3 regions of the Kribbella sp. NPDC051586 genome follow, and region 3 is predicted to be linked to each of the others. Evidence: riboswitches for the same ligand, from Rfam matches in the RefSeq annotation. Region 3 holds a riboswitch; each other region holds the start of a gene.
What was found. Region 3 has a riboswitch for thiamine pyrophosphate ahead of thiS (sulfur carrier protein ThiS). Riboswitches for the same ligand answer to the same signal wherever they lie in the genome.

Region 1 (5,641 bases), on a different contig from region 3:
GCGATCCAGGAACAGGTGATGGCCGCCGACATTCTGGTCATCGCCGGGCCGATCTGGCTGGGCGACAACAGCTCGGTGACCAAGCAGGTGATCGAGCGCTTGTACGGCAACTCCTCGATCCTCAACGAGCACGGGCAGTACGCGTACTACGGCCGGGTCGGCGGCTGCCTGATCACCGGCAACGAGGACGGCGTGAAGCACTGCGCGATGAACGTCCTGTACTCGTTGCAGCACCTCGGGTACACGATTCCGCCGCAGTCCGATGCCGGCTGGATCGGCGAGGCCGGGCCCGGTCCGTCGTACCTCGACGAGGGCTCCGGTGGGCCGGACAACGACTTCACCAACCGGAACACGACGTTCATGACCTGGAACCTGATGCATCTGGCCCGGATCGTCCGGGACGCCGGCGGGATCCCGGCGCACGGCAACCAGCGGTCGGAGTGGGACGCCGGCTGCCGCTACGACTTCGAGAACCCGGAGTACCGCTGACCATCCTGTTGTACCGTCAGCCTGTGGGGGCGGCGGTACTGCCGACGGACGACATCCTCGTCGCCGGGCTCCGGGCCGGGGACGAGGACATGTTCGCCTGCCTGCTGAACAGCTGGTCGGGCTCGATGCTGCGGCTGGCGAGGTCGTTCGTGTCGACCACGGCCAGCGCGGAGGAAGTCGTGCAGGACACCTGGCTGGCGGTCCTGCAGGGCATCGAGCGGTTCGAGGGACGAGCGTCGCTGCAGACCTGGGTCTACCGGATCCTGGTCAACATCGCCCGCAAGCGCGGTTCGCGCGAGCATCGCACCGTGCCGTGGACGAGCCTGGGCCCGGATCACGAGCCGACCGTCGACCCGGCCCGTTTCCGCGGAGCCGACGACCAGTATCCGGGCGGCTGGCGGGCGTTCCCGGAGCGCTGGCCGACCACCGAGGGCGAGGTCCTCGCCAACGAGGTACGGGCCGCCGTGGCCACCGCGATCGAGAATCTCCCTACGCGCCAGCAGGTGGTGCTGACCTTGCGTGACATCGACGGACAGGACGCCGGCGCGGTCTGTTCGCTGCTCGGCCTCTCGGCGGCGAACCAGCGGGTTCTGCTGCACCGGGCCCGCGCCACCGTCCGCGGAGAGCTCGAGCGGTACTTCGCGAGCACCGGAGTCGGCTCATGACCTGCGCGGAGCTGGTCGAGCTCGTCACCGCCTTCCTGGACGGAGCGCTGGATCCAGAGACCGAACGGCGCTTCGTGGACCACCTCGCGGTCTGCGACGGATGCGACATCTACGTCGAGCAACTGCGCCGTACCATCGCCGAGGCCGGACAGGTCGAGCCCGAGAAGCTCAGCGCCGAGACCCGCGACCGCCTGCTGGAGGCGTTCCGCGCGTTCCCGAGGGAGCTGTAACGCCGGGCGGGCTTGCCGGCACTGACCTGGTATGCCGGAAGTCCACTTCACCAGTCTGTTCGTGCTGCTCAGGCAGCCTGCCGACGACCGATCCGGCCGAGCAGAACCGCGGCCAGCATCGAGATGACGATCGACGTGTACGTCGCGCCGAGCCAGCCGGGGACGGCCTGGTGGTCGAAGATCGCCTGCTGCAGCTTGGTCCAGAACGGCGACCAGCCGGAGACTGTGCCGGGGTTGACCAACTGGTACGCGACGAATCCGATCAGCCAGGCGAGCGTCGGTTGCCAGCGGAACTTCGCCGTACCGGAGACGTCCCAGTTCATCTTGCTGACCACGAAGAAGTCCGCGATCGCGACCGCGAACAACGGGATGAAGACCGAGCCGATCAGGTACAGGAACTGCGTGTAGTTGCCCAGGTCAACCACCAGCGCGATGCCGGTGGCGATGACGCCGATCGCGACCGAGATCCACCGCCGGTCGATGTGGCCGATCAGGTTGTGCGCGGCCATCGTGGTCGAGTAGACGTTCGCGTACGCCTCGTCGACCTCGTCGACCAGCAGTACGAACAGCGCTATCGCGCCGGCGGGCAGGGTGACCAGTGCCGTGATCACGTCGTCGCTGTTGGTCTGCAAGGTCGCCACTGCCACGACGCCGAGGGCGTAGTACCCGATCGCTGCCAGGCCGTAGCCGAGCGCGGACCCCGCGAACGCAGCCTTGTTGGTGCGCGAGTGCCGCGTGTAGTCGGCAGCCAGCGGCGCGAACGACACGACACCGGCGGCGGCGAGGTCGACAGCTGGCCAGAAGCCGAAGACGCTGTCCTGCGGCAGTGCATGCACCGGCTTGCTGAGCACCTGCACGAACAGGTAGACCGACGCGATCAGCACCAGCCAGACCATGAACTTCCGCAGGATCTTCACGCTGCCCAGCGGACGGACCGCCATCGTCGTCGCGATGATCCCGGCCAGTACGACGAACAGCCAGCGCCAGCGCTCACTCGTCACCGCGACAGCGGCCTGCGAGATCACGATGATCTCCATCGTGGCCCAGCCGACGTTCTGCGCGATGTTCAGCACGGTTGGCGCGATCGAGCCGCGACGGCCGAAGAGGCCGCGCAGACTCGCCATCGCCGGCGCCCCGGTGTGCGAGCCGAACACGGCCGCACCACCCAGCACGAGCGCCCCGATCCCGCAGCCGACGACGACCGCGAGCAGCCCCTGCCACAGCGAGCCCGTGTACGCCGCCACGAGCGCACCGGTCACCGGGCCGAACAGCGAGATGCCGAAGTTGCCCCAGAGCGTGAACTGGTCGAAGAAGCCGAGCGTCCGCGGCGCGTCCGTGGTGAGGACGAGCGGTGCCTCGGTCGAGCTGGCAGGACGAACAGCGGTATCGGTCATGAGTGACCCCAATCCCTACGCCGGCATTACCCGGTCAGGTTCAGGCGGTCGGCGACCCTGCTGTCGCCCTCTCAGCCCGCGCGTCTCGGTGCGAGCTCCCGCATAGGTTTGTGCCTCGGAGTCTAACGCGTCAGCTGGTTTCGGGGAGGGCCGCTGCCCGTTCTATGAGAGCGGCCAGCTCCGGGCCGTTGGTGACGACCGGCATGTGAGCGCCGGTGTCGAGCGTCCGGGCTTCCCCGTGGCTGAGCTCGGCGAGACGCTCGACCCACTCCGCCGTCGCGAGCAGGTCATGCTTGCCGCGGACGATCAGCACCGGCGCCTTGACCCGGGTGATGACACCGGCCAGGTCGTGGTGGCGGGAGGCCTCTCCCGCCCGGGCGATGGTCGGCAGGGTCGTACGCGCGTACTGCGGGGTGACTGTGCGGACCAGCTTCGGCGCGTCCGGGATGGCGGAGCCGAAGAGGCGGACCGCTCGATCGACCCAGCTCGACATCCGGACGTCGCCGGACGGAGCGGCCAGGACCAGAGCGTGGGTCAGCTCGGGGTACCGGACCGCGAGCTCGACGATGATCTGGCAGCTGGCCGAGTGGCCGACGAGGACGGAGCGCTCGCGGATCTTCCCGGCGAGGGCGACCGCGAGCGCCGTCGGGTGCAGGTCCTCGCGGGCACCGGCCGGTTCGCCGTACCCGGGAAGAGTGACCACGTGGTACGAGGTGACAAGGTGCTCGACGGTCCGGGCGTACGACTCGGGGCCGAGGCCCAGGCCGGGCACCAGGACGACAGGTGCGCTCACTCCCACGGTGCCTTGGCCGGTGGACCCTGGACGACCGGGTTCGGTACGTCGGGCTTCAGTTCGCGGTACCCGAGGAACAGGCCGACGGCGAGGATCAGCAGCCCGGCGCCGCCCCAGCCGTACGCCGTGGGCAGCCGGTGGACCGAGTCGTCGATGGAGCCCAGGCCGGTGGACAGCACCATGATCAGCCAGATGAGGATCGGCACCGCGGACACCGCGACGAAGAGCAGACCGACCAGCTCGGTCGGCTCGGGCCGGCGACCAGCCTTGCGGCGCGCGAGAACGTCGCGGAGCCACATGAACAGCGCAGCGGCGCCGACGACCACGAGCAGCAACTGGCCGATCGCGTCGATCACGTCGGTGCGGAGCGGGTGGTTGAGCGGGGAGCCCGGCGCCTGCGAGATGTCGCGCAGCGAGACCCGCTGGACGGAGATGACGAGCAGTCCGTAGAACCCGGCGACCACGGTGGCCAGGCCGACGACCCGGGCAGCGCGGGGGTCGCGCGGCTGCTCCCGTCCGTACACAGGGAGCTCGTGCGGCTCGGGGCTCGCCGGAGCGCCGTACGGGTGACCGGGACGGTATGTGGGCGGCTGAGGGTGGTGCGCGCTCTGGGGCGGCGGGCCGCCGTACTGACCCGGGGTGGTGCCGTAGGGCTGCGGCTGGGCGTAGGGGCCTTCGGCCGGCGGAGTGCCGGGGCCGACGCCGTAGGTGCCACCGCCGTACGGCGTGGGCGGGGCGTAGTGGTGGTCCTGCTCCTGGGCCTGCTGGTGCTCGGGCTGATCGGGCTGCTCGCCCCGGCCGTACGTCGGGAAGTCCTGTGACGACATCGCTGTGCTCCTTCCCGTCGTACCTAGTTTCTCAGGTGGCCTTGATCGTCGGCCAGGCGTTCGGTAGACAGCCTGCCAGGCCCTTGGTCTGCTGCATCATCACCGGCGCGGGGGTCTTCGGCTTGGTGCAGGTCGAGTGGCCGTGCCCGAGCGCGTGGCCGACCTCGTGGTTGACCAGGTAGCTGCGGTACAGCTCGACGTTCCCGCCGTACGACGGGATCCCGTACATCCAGCGCTTCGCGTTGAGCACCACGCGGTCGTCGACGCGGCAGGACACCTCACCGCCGGTGTCGAGCGGCAGGCAGAGTTTGTCGGTGAGCGCCGGCGTCGCGAGGATGATCCGGAGATCGGCGTCGACCTTGTCGGTCCGCTCGAAACTCACCGGATGCAGCGCCTGCCAACCACGCGGGTCTGTCAGCGTCTTGTGGATCGCCGCGGCGACGGCGGCGCCATTGACCGACAGCCCTTGCTCGATCTCCACGCGGTACGTCAGCTTGTCGCGCACCCCGCTCGCCTTGTTGAACCCCGGCACCACCGAAAGCTTCCCGGTCGACACCAGGACGTTGGGCTTGGCCCCCTTCGGCTTCCGCGTCAAGGTCGGTGCCGGCCGCAACGGAGTGGTGAACTTCTGCGTCGGAGTAGTCACCGGCTTCGGCACAGGCGTCTCCACGGACGGCTCCGCACTCACCGTTTCGCCGGCCCCCGCAACCACCTCAGCCGCCAGGCTGGCCCGATGCGCGACATCCGGATGCGCCACCACCACAGTCCCCAACACGGCCAGCGCAGTAACCGCAAACCACTGCCCTCGATAGGACTTCCGCCGACTGTGCCGCCCACGCGTCCCCACACGCTGGCCGCTCCGCCGGGTGGTCATGACAATCGACCCTATCCAGTACCTGCCACCTCACGAAACCCCAGTTCCGTTAAGCCGTGCGGGTGCGGAGGAATTTTCCGAAGTGGGGGACGGTGAAGGCTACGGTGCCTCGTTCGGCGGAGAAGACGAGGCCTTTTTTGATCAGGCCGTCTCGGGCTGGGGAGAGGGACTGGGGTTTGCGGTTGAGGGTGCTGGCTACCTCGGCGGTGGGGACGGAGCCGTCGTCGACGCCGATGCCCAGCTCGGCCATGGCGCGCATGTACTCGCGTTCGGCCGGGGTGGCCCGCTCGTAGCGGGAGCCGAAGAACCCGACGGTGAGTTCCGCAGAGGCCTCGGGGGCGGCTACGGCAACGTCTTTGATGGTGATGG
Region 2 (5,641 bases), 130 kb from region 3:
CGGGCCGTGTCCGGATCCAGCGAGAGGTTGAACTGATCCTCCCAGCGGAACTCGAACCTTGCCTTGGACAACGTGTCGTCCCAGGCCTGCGCACCCGGATGCCCCTTGGCCAGATCCGCCGCGTGGGCAGCGATCTTGTACGTGATCACGCCCGTCTTCACGTCGTCACGATCCGGCAGCCCGAGGTGTTCCTTGGGCGTGACGTAGCAGAGCATCGCCGTACCCAGCCAGCCGATCTGCGCGGCGCCGATCGCCGACGTGATGTGGTCGTACGCCGGCGCCACATCGGTTGCCAACGGCCCCAATGTGTAGAAAGGCGCCTCCCCGCACAGCTCTTCCTCGAGCTGTACGTTCTCCGCGATCTTGTTCATCGGCACGTGGCCCGGGCCCTCGATCATCACCTGGACGTCGTGTTCCCACGCGATCCGGGTCAGCTCCCCCAGCGTCCGCAGCTCGGCGAACTGGGCCTCGTCGTTCGCGTCCGCGATACACCCCGGCCGGAGTCCGTCGCCCAGCGAGAACGTCACGTCGTACGCGCGAAGGATCTCGCAGAGCTCGGCGAAATGCGTGTACAGGAAGGACTCCTGGTGGTGCGCCAGGCACCAGGCCGCCATGATCGAGCCGCCCCGCGACACGATCCCGGTGATCCGCCGCGCGGTCAGCGGCACGTACCGCAGCAGCACGCCGGCGTGCACGGTCATGTAGTCCACACCCTGCTCGCACTGCTCGATCACCGTGTCGCGGTACACCTCCCACGACAGCTCGGCCGGATCGCCCTTCACCTTCTCCAGCGCCTGGTACAGCGGCACCGTCCCGATCGGCACGGGTGAGTTCCGCAGGATCCACTCCCGCGTCTCGTGGATGTTCTTCCCGGTGGACAGGTCCATCACCGTGTCCGCGCCCCAACGGGTCGCCCAGACCAGCTTCTCGACCTCTTCCTCGACCGAGCTGCTGACGGCGGAGTTGCCGATGTTCGCGTTCACCTTCACCAGGAACTTCTTGCCGATGATCATCGGCTCGCTCTCGGGGTGCCGCCGGTTCGCGGGGATCACCGCGCGCCCGCGAGCCACCTCGGCCCGGACGAACTCCGGATCGAGTCCCTCCCGAACAGCGACGTACCTCATCTCCTCGGTGATCGTCCCGGCCCGCGCATGCCCGAGCTGGGTCAGTCCCGGGCGCCCGGCGATCCAGTCCCGCCGCAACGCGGGCAGACCGGCCTGTACGTCGATCCCTGCCGACGCGTCGGTGTACGGACCGGAGGTGTCGTACAGGTCGAAGTGCTCGCCGTTGGTGAGGTGGACGCGACGAGTTGGTACGCCGAGCTCGCCGCGATAGATCTTCTCCGATCCGGAGATCGGGCCCGTGGTGACGGCCGGACGGATCGTGCTGACATTCACCATGCTGGTGCTCCCTACGCCGGAATTACCCGGACAGGTTCGGCGGTCGGCGGCGCCGGCCAGGTGCGATTCCTGGATCCAGCCGCCCTCTCAGCCCACTACGGTGCGAGCTCCCGCGATCTCAAGTTGTCACCGCCAACCATAGGCCATGGTTGGTACGAGCCCTGTAGCGTCTAGGGATGCGAGACCTCGTGTACCCGCCCGTCATCGCCTTCGCGCGGACCGCGTTCAAGGTGCTGGACCTGAAGCTCCGCATCACCGGGGCGGAGAATGTCCCCCGGACCGGCGGTGCGCTGATCGCCCTCAACCACATCAGCTACGTGGACTTCATCCTCGGCGGGTACGGCGCTCTGCCGAGCAAGCGACTGGTCCGCTTCATGGCCAAGGAGGTGCTGTTCCGCAACCGGTACTCCGGTCCGTTGATGCGCGGGATGCACCACATCCCGGTCGACCGGGACGCGGGTGCGGCGTCGTACCAGCAGGCGCTGGAGCACCTGGCCGCGGGCGAGGTGGTCGGCGTCTTCCCGGAGGCGACGATCAGCCGGTCGTTCGAGCTCAAGGAGTTCAAGTCCGGCACGGTCAGGATGGCGGCGGAGGCCGGCGTACCGGTGATTCCGATGATCCTGTGGGGCACGCAGCGGATGCTGACCAAGGATCATCCGCGGGACTTCTCCCGGCACCGTCCGATCTCGATCAGCATCGGTGCGCCGATCACGGTGACGCGCGACGACGACGCGAGCGAGGCGACCGCACAGCTGCGGTCCACGATGGCCGGGATGCTCGACGAGACCGTCCGCGGCTATCCCGAGCAGCCTGCCGGCGCCTGGTGGCTGCCGGCCGCGTACGGCGGTAGCGCGCCGACACCGGCCGAAGCCGAGCGGCTGGACCGCGAGGAGCTCGCCCGCCGCGCCGCCCGCCGTGAGTAAGGCCTGTGTCAGTAAAGCCCTGCGTCCGTAAGCCCAGTGTCAGTAAGGCGGACAGGACCTTGACCCTCGGGGCGGAACGAGGGTACGAAGGCTGTCGTTGACGGAACAGGAACCTGGGGGGTCCCTGTGCGGCGGGCCGGCGTCGACAGGCCCGCGGACACGAGCGGGCGGGGAAGGTTTTGTTCGATTCACCGGAAGAGCTGCATCTGTTCGACCCGGGGGCGATGACTCCGGCACCGCACGTGGCCGAGCACATCCCGGACGCCGGCGCGTTCTTCGTCGACTGGGCGACCCGTGGGTTGAGCACGGACCGTGCCCGTGAGATCGAGTCCGCGGTGAACGGCCGGCGCAACCAGAACGGCTGGTTCCCGCTGGAGACGCTGGACAGCATCGGCAGCAGGGGCTTCTGGCGCGGTCCCCTGACCTACCTGGCCCGGATGACGGCCGACGACCCGAGGATCGTGCAGGAGTGGGCCTCGGACGGCCTCGGCGACGAGCAGGCGGGCCGCATCCAGGCCACGGTGGACCATCTGCTCCACCAGCAGGGCCACGCGGCCGCAGCGACGTGGGCGGTCGCCGTACGGCCGCGGACGTACCTCGACGCCGAGGTGCTGGGCGACCGGCTGCTGGCCGCATGGGAGTACAACCTCGGCTCGATCCGCGCCAAGGACGTGGCGAAAGCGGTACGCCGCTGGAACCGTTGAGGACCGTACGACGGGCAGCCGCCAGACCGCCCGTCGTACCTCTCAGCGCTAGTGGAACTGCGGGATGATCAGGTACAGCCCGTAGAACACGGCGGCCAGGCAGGCCGCGAAGCAGAGCGCGGCCACGCCGGTGTCCGCGACGGACGGCTGCCGCTTCTCGTCGATCGCGACCGCGCGCCGCGCCATCGCGCTCACACCAAGGGCGAACAGCACCGCCAGGCCGACTCCGAAGAGCAGGCTGACCAGTGCGACCTGACCGAGTGAACCCCAGTCGATGTGCATCGCCGTACTCCTCTCAGGCCGCCGCGGCCGTGGTGACGGACGCGGTGGAGCTCGGGTACTCGTTCACGTTCTCCGACGTCACCGGCTTGCGCCGGGACGCGGCGTAGATACCGCCGCCGGCCACGACGGCGAGGATCGCGATGATCACCACACCGATGGTGCCGGAGTCGGCCACCCGGCCGGCCAGTGCACCGACGATCGCGGCGGCCGGCAGGGTGAGCAGCCAGGCGACGGCCATCCGGCCTGCCACCGTCCAGCGCACCTCGGCCAGCCGCTTGCCGAGGCCGGCGCCGAGGATGCTGCCGGAGCAGACCTGCGTGGTGGACAGCGGGAAGCCCAGGTGGGACGAGGCCAGCAGGACCGCGGTCGAGCTGGTCTCGGCCGAGAAGCCCTGCGGCGACTCGATCTCGGTCAGGCCCTTGCCCATCGTCCGGATGATCCGCCAGCCGCCCAGGTACGTGCCGGCGGCGATCGCCAGACCGGCGGACAGGATGACCCAGACCGGCGGCTTCGAGCCCGGGGCGAGGCTGCCGGAGGTGATCAGCACCAGCGTGATTACACCCATCGTCTTCTGCGCGTCACCGGTGCCGTGGGCGAGCGAGACCAGCGAGGCGGAGGCGACCTGGCCGGCCCGGAAGCCCTCGTTGACCGACTTCTGCCGGGCCCGCTGGGTGATCTTGTAGGCCAGGAACGTGCCGAGCAGCGCGACCACACCGGCCACGATCGGCGCGGCGACGGCCGGGATGATGATCTTCTGCACGACGGTGCCGAAATGTACGGCGCTGCTCCCGGACGCGATCCAGGTGGCTCCGATCAGGCCGCCGAACAGTGCGTGCGACGACGAGCTCGGCAGGCCGACGTACCAGGTCATCAGGTTCCACAGCACCGCGCCGATCAGGCCGCCGAAGATCACCGGCACCGTCACCTTGGCGTCGTCGACGATCCCACTGGAGATCGTCTTGGCGACCTCGGTGGAGATGAACGCGCCGACCAGGTTCAGCACGGCCGAGACGGCCACCGCGACCTTCGGTTTCAGCGCGCCGGTGGCGATCGACGTCGCCATCGCGTTGGCGGTGTCGTGGAACCCGTTGGTGAAGTCGAACACCAACGCGGTGATGATCACCACGACGACGAGGAACGACAGATCCATCCCGATCACTTCCCTAGGCGGACGATCAGCAGCGTCGATCGACCGTAGGCCCGGTGAGTGAATTTGAAATGAACCAACCCTGGGAACTTACTCCAGGATCAGATGTGCCAGTCCGTAGACGGCTGCCGCGACGATTCCGGCGGCCGGAATGGTCAGGATCCAGGCGGTGACGATGCCCTTGGCGACGCCCCAGCGGACCGCGGACAGCCGCTTGGTCGCGCCGGCGCCCATCACCGCGGAGGTGATCGTGTGGGTCGTCGAGACCGGCGCGTGCAGGCCGATCGCCATCACGTAGAGGACCGCCGCCGACACCGCCTCGGAGGCGAATCCGCGGGCCGGGTCGAGGTGGATGATCCGGCGGCCCAGCGTCCGCATGATCCGCCAGCCGCCGGAGTACGTGCCGAGCGAGATCGCGGTCGCGGCGGAGATCTTGACCCACAGCGGGATGCCGTCCTGCTGCTGGGCGTGCCCGGTGGTGACGAGTGCCAGGAAGATCACGCCCATCGTCTTCTGCGCGTCCTGCAGTCCGTGGCCGAGCGCCATCGCGGCGGCAGACAGCGACTGCGCCATCCGGAAACCGCGCGTCGTCTTGCCGGGATTGCGGTGCCGGAACAGCCACAGGATGGCCACCATCAGCAGGAACGCGCCGAGGAAGCCGACCGCCGGCGACAGCACCATCGGAATGACGACCTTGTCGACGATGCCGGACCACAGCACGGTGCTCGCCGAAGCAAGGCCGGCGCCGACGAGTCCGCCGATCAGCGCGTGGGTGGAGGAGCTGGGCAGGCCGAAGTACCAGGTGATCAGGTTCCAGGTGATGGCACCGATCAGCGCCGCGATCACGACCACCAGGCCGTGTTTCCCGGACGGCGTGTTGATGATGCCCTTGCCGACCGTCTCGGCGACCTCGGTGCCGGCCAGCGCGCCGAGGAAGTTGCACGCCGCTGCCATCGCCAGCGCCACCCGCGGGGTGAGCGCCCGGGTGGAGACCGAGGTCGCGATCGCGTTGGCGGCGTCGTGGAAGCCGTTGGTGTAGTCGAAGGCCAGCGCGATGACGACGACGGCGATGACGAGCGTGAGCTCCACGCTCAGCCCTCCTTGACGGCGATCTGCTCGACCGTGTTGGCCACGTGCTCGAAGGCGTCGATCGCGGCCTCCAGCAGGTCGACCACGGTCTTCAGT
Region 3 (5,641 bases):
CCGCTCGGCGACTACGAGAGCGCCGCGGAGGGGTGGTCGTTCTACCCCGGCAGCGAGTTCGCGGGTGCGACCGGCAGCCTCACCTACGACACGACGAACCTGCAGGCCGGTGCCAAATCCGCCAAGCTCGACGGCGACTTCACCGGCGGCGGCAACTACGTCGCGATCCAGCGCAACCTGGTCCCGATCAACCTGACCGCGCTCAGCCTCTGGGTGAAGACCAGCCAGTTGTCCGGCATCGGTCTCCGGCTGACCGACTCGACCGGCCAGGTCCACCAGCAACGCCTCACTCTGTCGGGTTCCACGGCCTGGCAGCAGCTCAACGTCACCCGCTTCGACGGCGGAACCGGCTACCTGCACTTCGGCGGCGCCGACGACGGCATCTGGCACGGCCCCGCCAAGGCGATCATGCTCACGCTGGACAAGAGCCTGATCCTCGGCGGCGGTACGACGGCCTCGGTCAACGTCGACGCGGTCGCGGCAACCACGCCCACGACGTACAACGGAGTTGGCACGCACTTCGCCGGTTCGTGGGCGCCCGATGTGATCCCGCTGGTAGGCCAGGCCGGTGCTCGAACGGCGAGAGATGAGGCGTACTGGTCCGCCGCCGAGACCACGGCCGGCACGTACGCGTTCCCTGCCAAGGTCACCACCTACCTGCAGTCCTACCAGTCGAACGGTCTCGACCCGCTCATGGTCGCGGACTACGGCAACTGCCTCTACGACTGCCCCGATCAGCTCTTCAACGCGCCGCACACCGACGCGGGCCGGGCCGCGTTCGCCAACTACGCCAGCGCGCTGGCGACCCAGTACCCGCAGGTCCACAACCTCGCGGTGTGGAACGAGTGGGACGTCAACGCGGCCGGTCCGGCCAACAAGACACCCGACAGCTACTTCGCGCTGCTCAAGGCGACGTACACGAAGCTGAAGACCACCCGTCCCGGTCTCACCGTCGTCGGCGGCGGTGACACCGACGTGACGCAGCAGGCCTGGTTCCAGACGTTCTGCCAGCTGGGCGGGCTGAAGTACCTCGACGTGGTGTCGATCCACCCGTACAACTTCCTGCACGCCCCGGAGAGCCTCGGTACGGCGATCGATCAGGTCCGGGCGACGATCCGGCAGTACAACGGCGGCGTGGACAAGCCGATCTGGATCACCGAGGCCGGCTGGTACACCGGCTCGGGCAGCGCGGTCCCGGTCGACGAGCCCACGCAGGCGATGTACACGGCCCGCGAGATGCTCAATGTCCCCGGCCACGACGTCGACCGGTTCTACATGTACGACTTCAAGAACGACGGCATCGACCCGGCCGCCTCGGAGAGCAACTTCGGCCTGGTGCACAACGAGGCCGACGCGCTCGGCAAGTACACCCCCAAACCGTCGTACGTCGCTTATGCCACCGCTGCTCGTCAGCTCCGCGGCGCGACGTTCCTCGGCAAGGAGAACCCGGGCAACGGCCTGATCGACCAGGTGTACGGGGCGAACGACGGTACGCCGTTCCGCGCGATCTGGGCCGCATCCGGATCGAACACGACGGTGACAGTCAACGCGACCGGCCCCGTCCAGGTCACGAGCCTCTACGGCCTGACCAGCACGCTGACACCGAACGCGAGCGGCCAGATCACGGTGACGGTCGGCGTGTGGCCGACGTACATCTCGGGCTCGACTGTGACGTCGGTCACCGCGCCCTAGGCGGATTCCCGCGGCACCACGGAAGGCGCGAACAGAATGCGCTGCGGCAGGCCGGCGGCCGTCCCCGCCAGCCTGCCCAGCAGGACCCGGCCGACCGCGCGACCCTGCTCGCGCGGATCGCCCGCGATCGTGGTCAACGACGGCGAGATGAGTGCTGCGGCGTCGATGTCGTCGAACCCCATCACGGCGAGGTCGTCGGGCACGTGGAGGCCGCGTTCCCGCGCGACGTCCAGTGCGCCGATCGCGACCATGTCGTTCGTACACAGCACTGCCCGGGGTGGTTTGCGTAGCTCGAGCAGCTTTTGCAGACCCGCAGTACCGCCGGCGCGGGAGAACTCCTCACGGACGATCAGCCGGCTGTTGAAACGCAGTCCGGCCGAGGTGAGCGCACGGCGGTAGCCCCTCACGCGATCGGCTGGCGGCCCGTCCCCGGAGGCGCCGGTGATGAAGCCGATCCGGTGATAGCCGCGACCTATCAAGTACCGCGTCGCGATCTCGCCCGCCGCCAGGTCGTCGGAGGTCAGTACGTCGATCCCGGCCGAGGCCCTCCGCCCGCCCATCAGCGCTACCGGGATCCCGGCGTCGACGGCGGCCGTGACGTCGCTCGCCTTGCTGTAGTAGCCCGCGAACACGATCGCGTCGACGCTGCGAGTCACCATCCGCGCGACCAGATCACGCTCAGCCGCAGGTGATCCGTCGGTGTTGCCGATCAGCACCTGGTACCCGGGCTCGGTGACCACGTCGAGCAGCCCGCGCGCGACCGACGGGTAGAACGGGTTGGTGATGTCCGGCACGATCAGCGCGATCGTCTGGGTCCGCTGCGTCCGCAGGCTGCGCGCGAGCTGGTTCGGCTCCCAGCCGAGCTCGTCCATCACCGACCGCACCCGCGCCCGCGTCACCTCCGACACATGGCGCCGCCCCGACACCACATGCGAAACCGTCGTCGGACTGACCCCGGCCCGAGCAGCCACGTCCGAAATCCCGACGCGCTTGGCCAAGACGCTCCCCTCCCCGGACACCTTTGGTCACGATAGCTGGCCGGGCGCTATAGTCGAGAGGTCCGCGGGAGCTCGCAGTGAGTGGGCTGAGAGGGTGACTGACCCGTCACCGACCGCTGAACCTGAATCGGGTAATTCCGGCGTAGGGAGGAAGCGCGATGGAATCCGTCTGGGTGAACGGTACGGCGGTTGACGTGCCGGCCGGCAGGTCCGTGGCCGAGTTGATCACGGAGTACTCCGATCGCACCACGGGTATCGCGGTCGCGGTGAATCAGAGCGTGCTGACCAAGGCCGAGTGGGCGCAGACCACCGTGCAGCCCGGTGACCGGGTCGAGATCGTCAGCGCAACCCAGGGAGGCTGAGATGGACGATCCACTGGAGCTCGGCGGGCGCACGTACACGTCCCGGCTCATCATGGGGACCGGCGGTTCGGCCAACCTGGAAGTGATGGAGGAGGCGTTGATTGCCTCCGGCACCCAGTTGACCACGGTCGCGATGCGCCGCCTCGGCACAGGGCACGAGGGCTCGGTGCTCGACGTGCTCAAGAAGCACAACATCGCCGTACTGCCGAACACGGCCGGTTGCCACACCGCCGCCGAGGCGGTGCTGACCGCGAAGCTGGCGCGGGAGGCGCTGGAGACCGACCTGATCAAGGTCGAGGTCGTCGCCGACGACCACCTGCTGCTGCCCGACCCGTTCGAGCTGCTCGACGCCGTGGAAGCGCTGGTGGCCGACGGTTTCACCGTGCTGCCGTACACGAACGACGACCCGATCCTGGCCCGCAGGCTCGAGCAGGCAGGTTGTGCGGCCGTCATGCCGTTGGCCGCACCAATCGGTTCCGCGCTCGGGATCCGCAACCCGCACAACATCGCGCTGATCGCGGAAGCGGCCGCCGTACCGGTCATCGTCGACGCCGGCATCGGTACGGCGAGCGACGCCGCGCTGGCGATGGAGCTCGGCTGTGACGCGGTGATGCTCGCGACCCCGGTCACGCGCGCCGAGAAGCCTGCGCTGATGGCCGCCGCGATGCGCGACGCCGTCTCGGCGGGCCGGGCCGCACGCCTCGCCGGCCGGGTCCCCCGGCGCTGGCAGTCGGCGCTGGCGTCGTCGCCTACAACTGGCCTGCCAACGTCTTAGCCTCGTCAAGGTCCACCGGCCGATCGAGCAGGAGTGCGCTGAGCGACACGGCCAGCTCCTGATTGGGCTGCAAGGTGAGCGGGCTGTCCCACGCGAGAGCTGGGCAGGCGCCGACGTACGAGTCGACGCGAAGGAACCATCGCCGCACGTCATCGGGCTGCACCAGCAACAGCGTCACGTCGCCCTGGACGAAGGCCAGCCACGGACTCGTCGAGCCGAACGCGGCGTCGAGGCCTTCACCATCAGCTGAGAGCACCGTCGTCGCGGCCACAGGCAAGCGCCAGAAGATCCCGCCGTACGCGGCGCCTTCACGACCGGCAGTGGTCGGGTTCTCGATCTGCACCGATCCATAGCGGGCGGTCAGGACGCTCTGCCAATCGAGTCGCCAGCCGCCGACAGCCTGCTCTCCGACGAGACGACGGCGTTCGACGAGCTGGGGTCGCCCTTGTTCGTCGTACCAGGTGAGGTCGTCGACCAGCTCGTGCTCGTTGGCGGTGACTCCGCGGCTGCGCTGCTGGCCGTGGTTCGTCAGCAGGGTGGGTCCTTGGTCGCGGACGTACGTCCGGCCGCCCCAATGCGAGGTGCCGTTGACCATCGGTACCGCGAGCGAGACGCCGTAGTGATGCCGGTGGTCGACCGGGCTCACCTCGGTCAACGGATGCCCGCCGAGCGTCCGGACCGGATGCAGGTACGGCCGCGGCGCATGTACTTGCGGCATCCGTCGGCCGAACTCGTACCGCGCCAGCAGTCCCGAGTCACTCCCGAGCGCAAAGATGTCGCCCTGTTGCTGCCACGCGACCCGACCGGCCGACGCACCGCCCTGCAACCGCGGCTCCTGCCGCACCGGCCCGGTGCTCGCACGCACCGCCAAGCGCAGCTCAGGTACGGCGTCCGCGCCGCCGTTCGGTGCGGCGATCGACGCGTGCAGCCGCCGCCACGCCAGCTCCCCGAGATCCTTCTGCGGCACCCGCACGGTCGTCAGCGACGGTACGGCGAACCGCGCGAGCCCGATGTCGTCCATCCCCGTCACCGACAGATCAGCCGGCACGGCGACGCCGACCTCGTTCAGCCTGGCCAGCAAACCGAACGCGACCAGATCGTTGAACGCGACCACCGCGGTCACATGCGACTCGAGCACCCGTTCCACCGCGGCGTACCCGTCCTCGATCGACCGCCCGCACTCGAGCCGGACAAGGTCCAGCCCCGGGATCTCCCGCTCGGCGACCTCGAGCGCCCGCACCCGGAGCATGTTCGACGCGCTCGCCGCCGGGCCCGACAGGAACGCGAGCCGCCGATGGCCGAGCCCCACCAGGTGATCGACCACGATCCGCACGGCGCGGCCGTAGTCGACCACCACCGACGAGACCTCTTCCGGACCTTGCCGGTTGACGAGGATGACCGGTTGCACCTGCGGCAACAGCTCGAGCAGCCGCTCCTCGTCCATCCGCGGCGAGACCATGATCAGCGCGTCGCACCGCCGCCGCGCCTCGATCGCGATCTCGGCCTCGGCGGTCGGGTCCTCGTCGGTCTCGGCGACGAGCACCCGGTAGCCGGCCGCGGCGGACGCGTTCGTGATGCCACGGAGGATCTGCTGGAACAGCGGATTGCCCAGGTCGGGGACGACCAGCGCGACCATGTTCGTCCGGCCGAGGGACAGGCTGCGGGCGAGGTCACTGGGCCGGTAGTTGAGCCGGTCGGCCGCCGCGCGCACCCGGGCGACGATCTCGGGTGCGACACTGAGCCGGCCGTTCATCACCCGGGACACGGTCGCCCGCGACACCTCGGCCAACCGCGCGACGTCGGCGATCGTGATC

Region 1: another riboswitch for thiamine pyrophosphate. It lies ahead of ACIA58_RS07595 (purine-cytosine permease family protein); the one in region 3 lies ahead of thiS (sulfur carrier protein ThiS).
Region 2: another riboswitch for thiamine pyrophosphate. It lies ahead of thiC (phosphomethylpyrimidine synthase ThiC); the one in region 3 lies ahead of thiS (sulfur carrier protein ThiS).

Annotation. Positions count from the first base shown of each region.
Region 1 covers NZ_JBITDF010000001.1:1,531,179-1,536,819, reverse strand. The annotation lists gene ACIA58_RS07610 (flavodoxin family protein) at 1-489, shown strand, start outside; gene ACIA58_RS07605 (RNA polymerase sigma factor) at 513-1,154, shown strand; gene ACIA58_RS07600 (anti-sigma factor family protein) at 1,151-1,384, shown strand; gene ACIA58_RS07595 (purine-cytosine permease family protein) at 1,453-2,778, opposite strand; TPP riboswitch at 2,774-2,890, opposite strand; gene ACIA58_RS07590 (alpha/beta fold hydrolase) at 2,909-3,571, opposite strand; gene ACIA58_RS07585 (hypothetical protein) at 3,568-4,398, opposite strand; gene ACIA58_RS07580 (DUF3152 domain-containing protein) at 4,430-5,173, opposite strand; gene ACIA58_RS07575 (ATP-binding protein) at 5,322-5,641, opposite strand, start outside.
Region 2 covers NZ_JBITDF010000004.1:1,220,120-1,225,760, forward strand. The annotation lists gene thiC (phosphomethylpyrimidine synthase ThiC) at 1-1,400, opposite strand, end outside; TPP riboswitch at 1,392-1,524, opposite strand; gene ACIA58_RS32725 (lysophospholipid acyltransferase family protein) at 1,577-2,323, shown strand; gene ACIA58_RS32730 (hypothetical protein) at 2,503-3,027, shown strand; gene ACIA58_RS32735 (hypothetical protein) at 3,076-3,309, opposite strand; gene ACIA58_RS32740 (anion permease) at 3,323-4,459, opposite strand; gene ACIA58_RS32745 (anion permease) at 4,547-5,545, opposite strand; gene ACIA58_RS32750 (DUF47 domain-containing protein) at 5,548-5,641, opposite strand, start outside.
Region 3 covers NZ_JBITDF010000004.1:1,352,620-1,358,260, forward strand. The annotation lists gene ACIA58_RS33310 (glycosyl hydrolase) at 1-1,692, shown strand, start outside; gene ACIA58_RS33315 (LacI family DNA-binding transcriptional regulator) at 1,689-2,663, opposite strand; TPP riboswitch at 2,745-2,856, shown strand; gene thiS (sulfur carrier protein ThiS) at 2,849-3,052, shown strand; gene ACIA58_RS33325 (thiazole synthase) at 3,054-3,827, shown strand; gene ACIA58_RS33330 (DUF6807 family protein) at 3,802-5,641, opposite strand, start outside.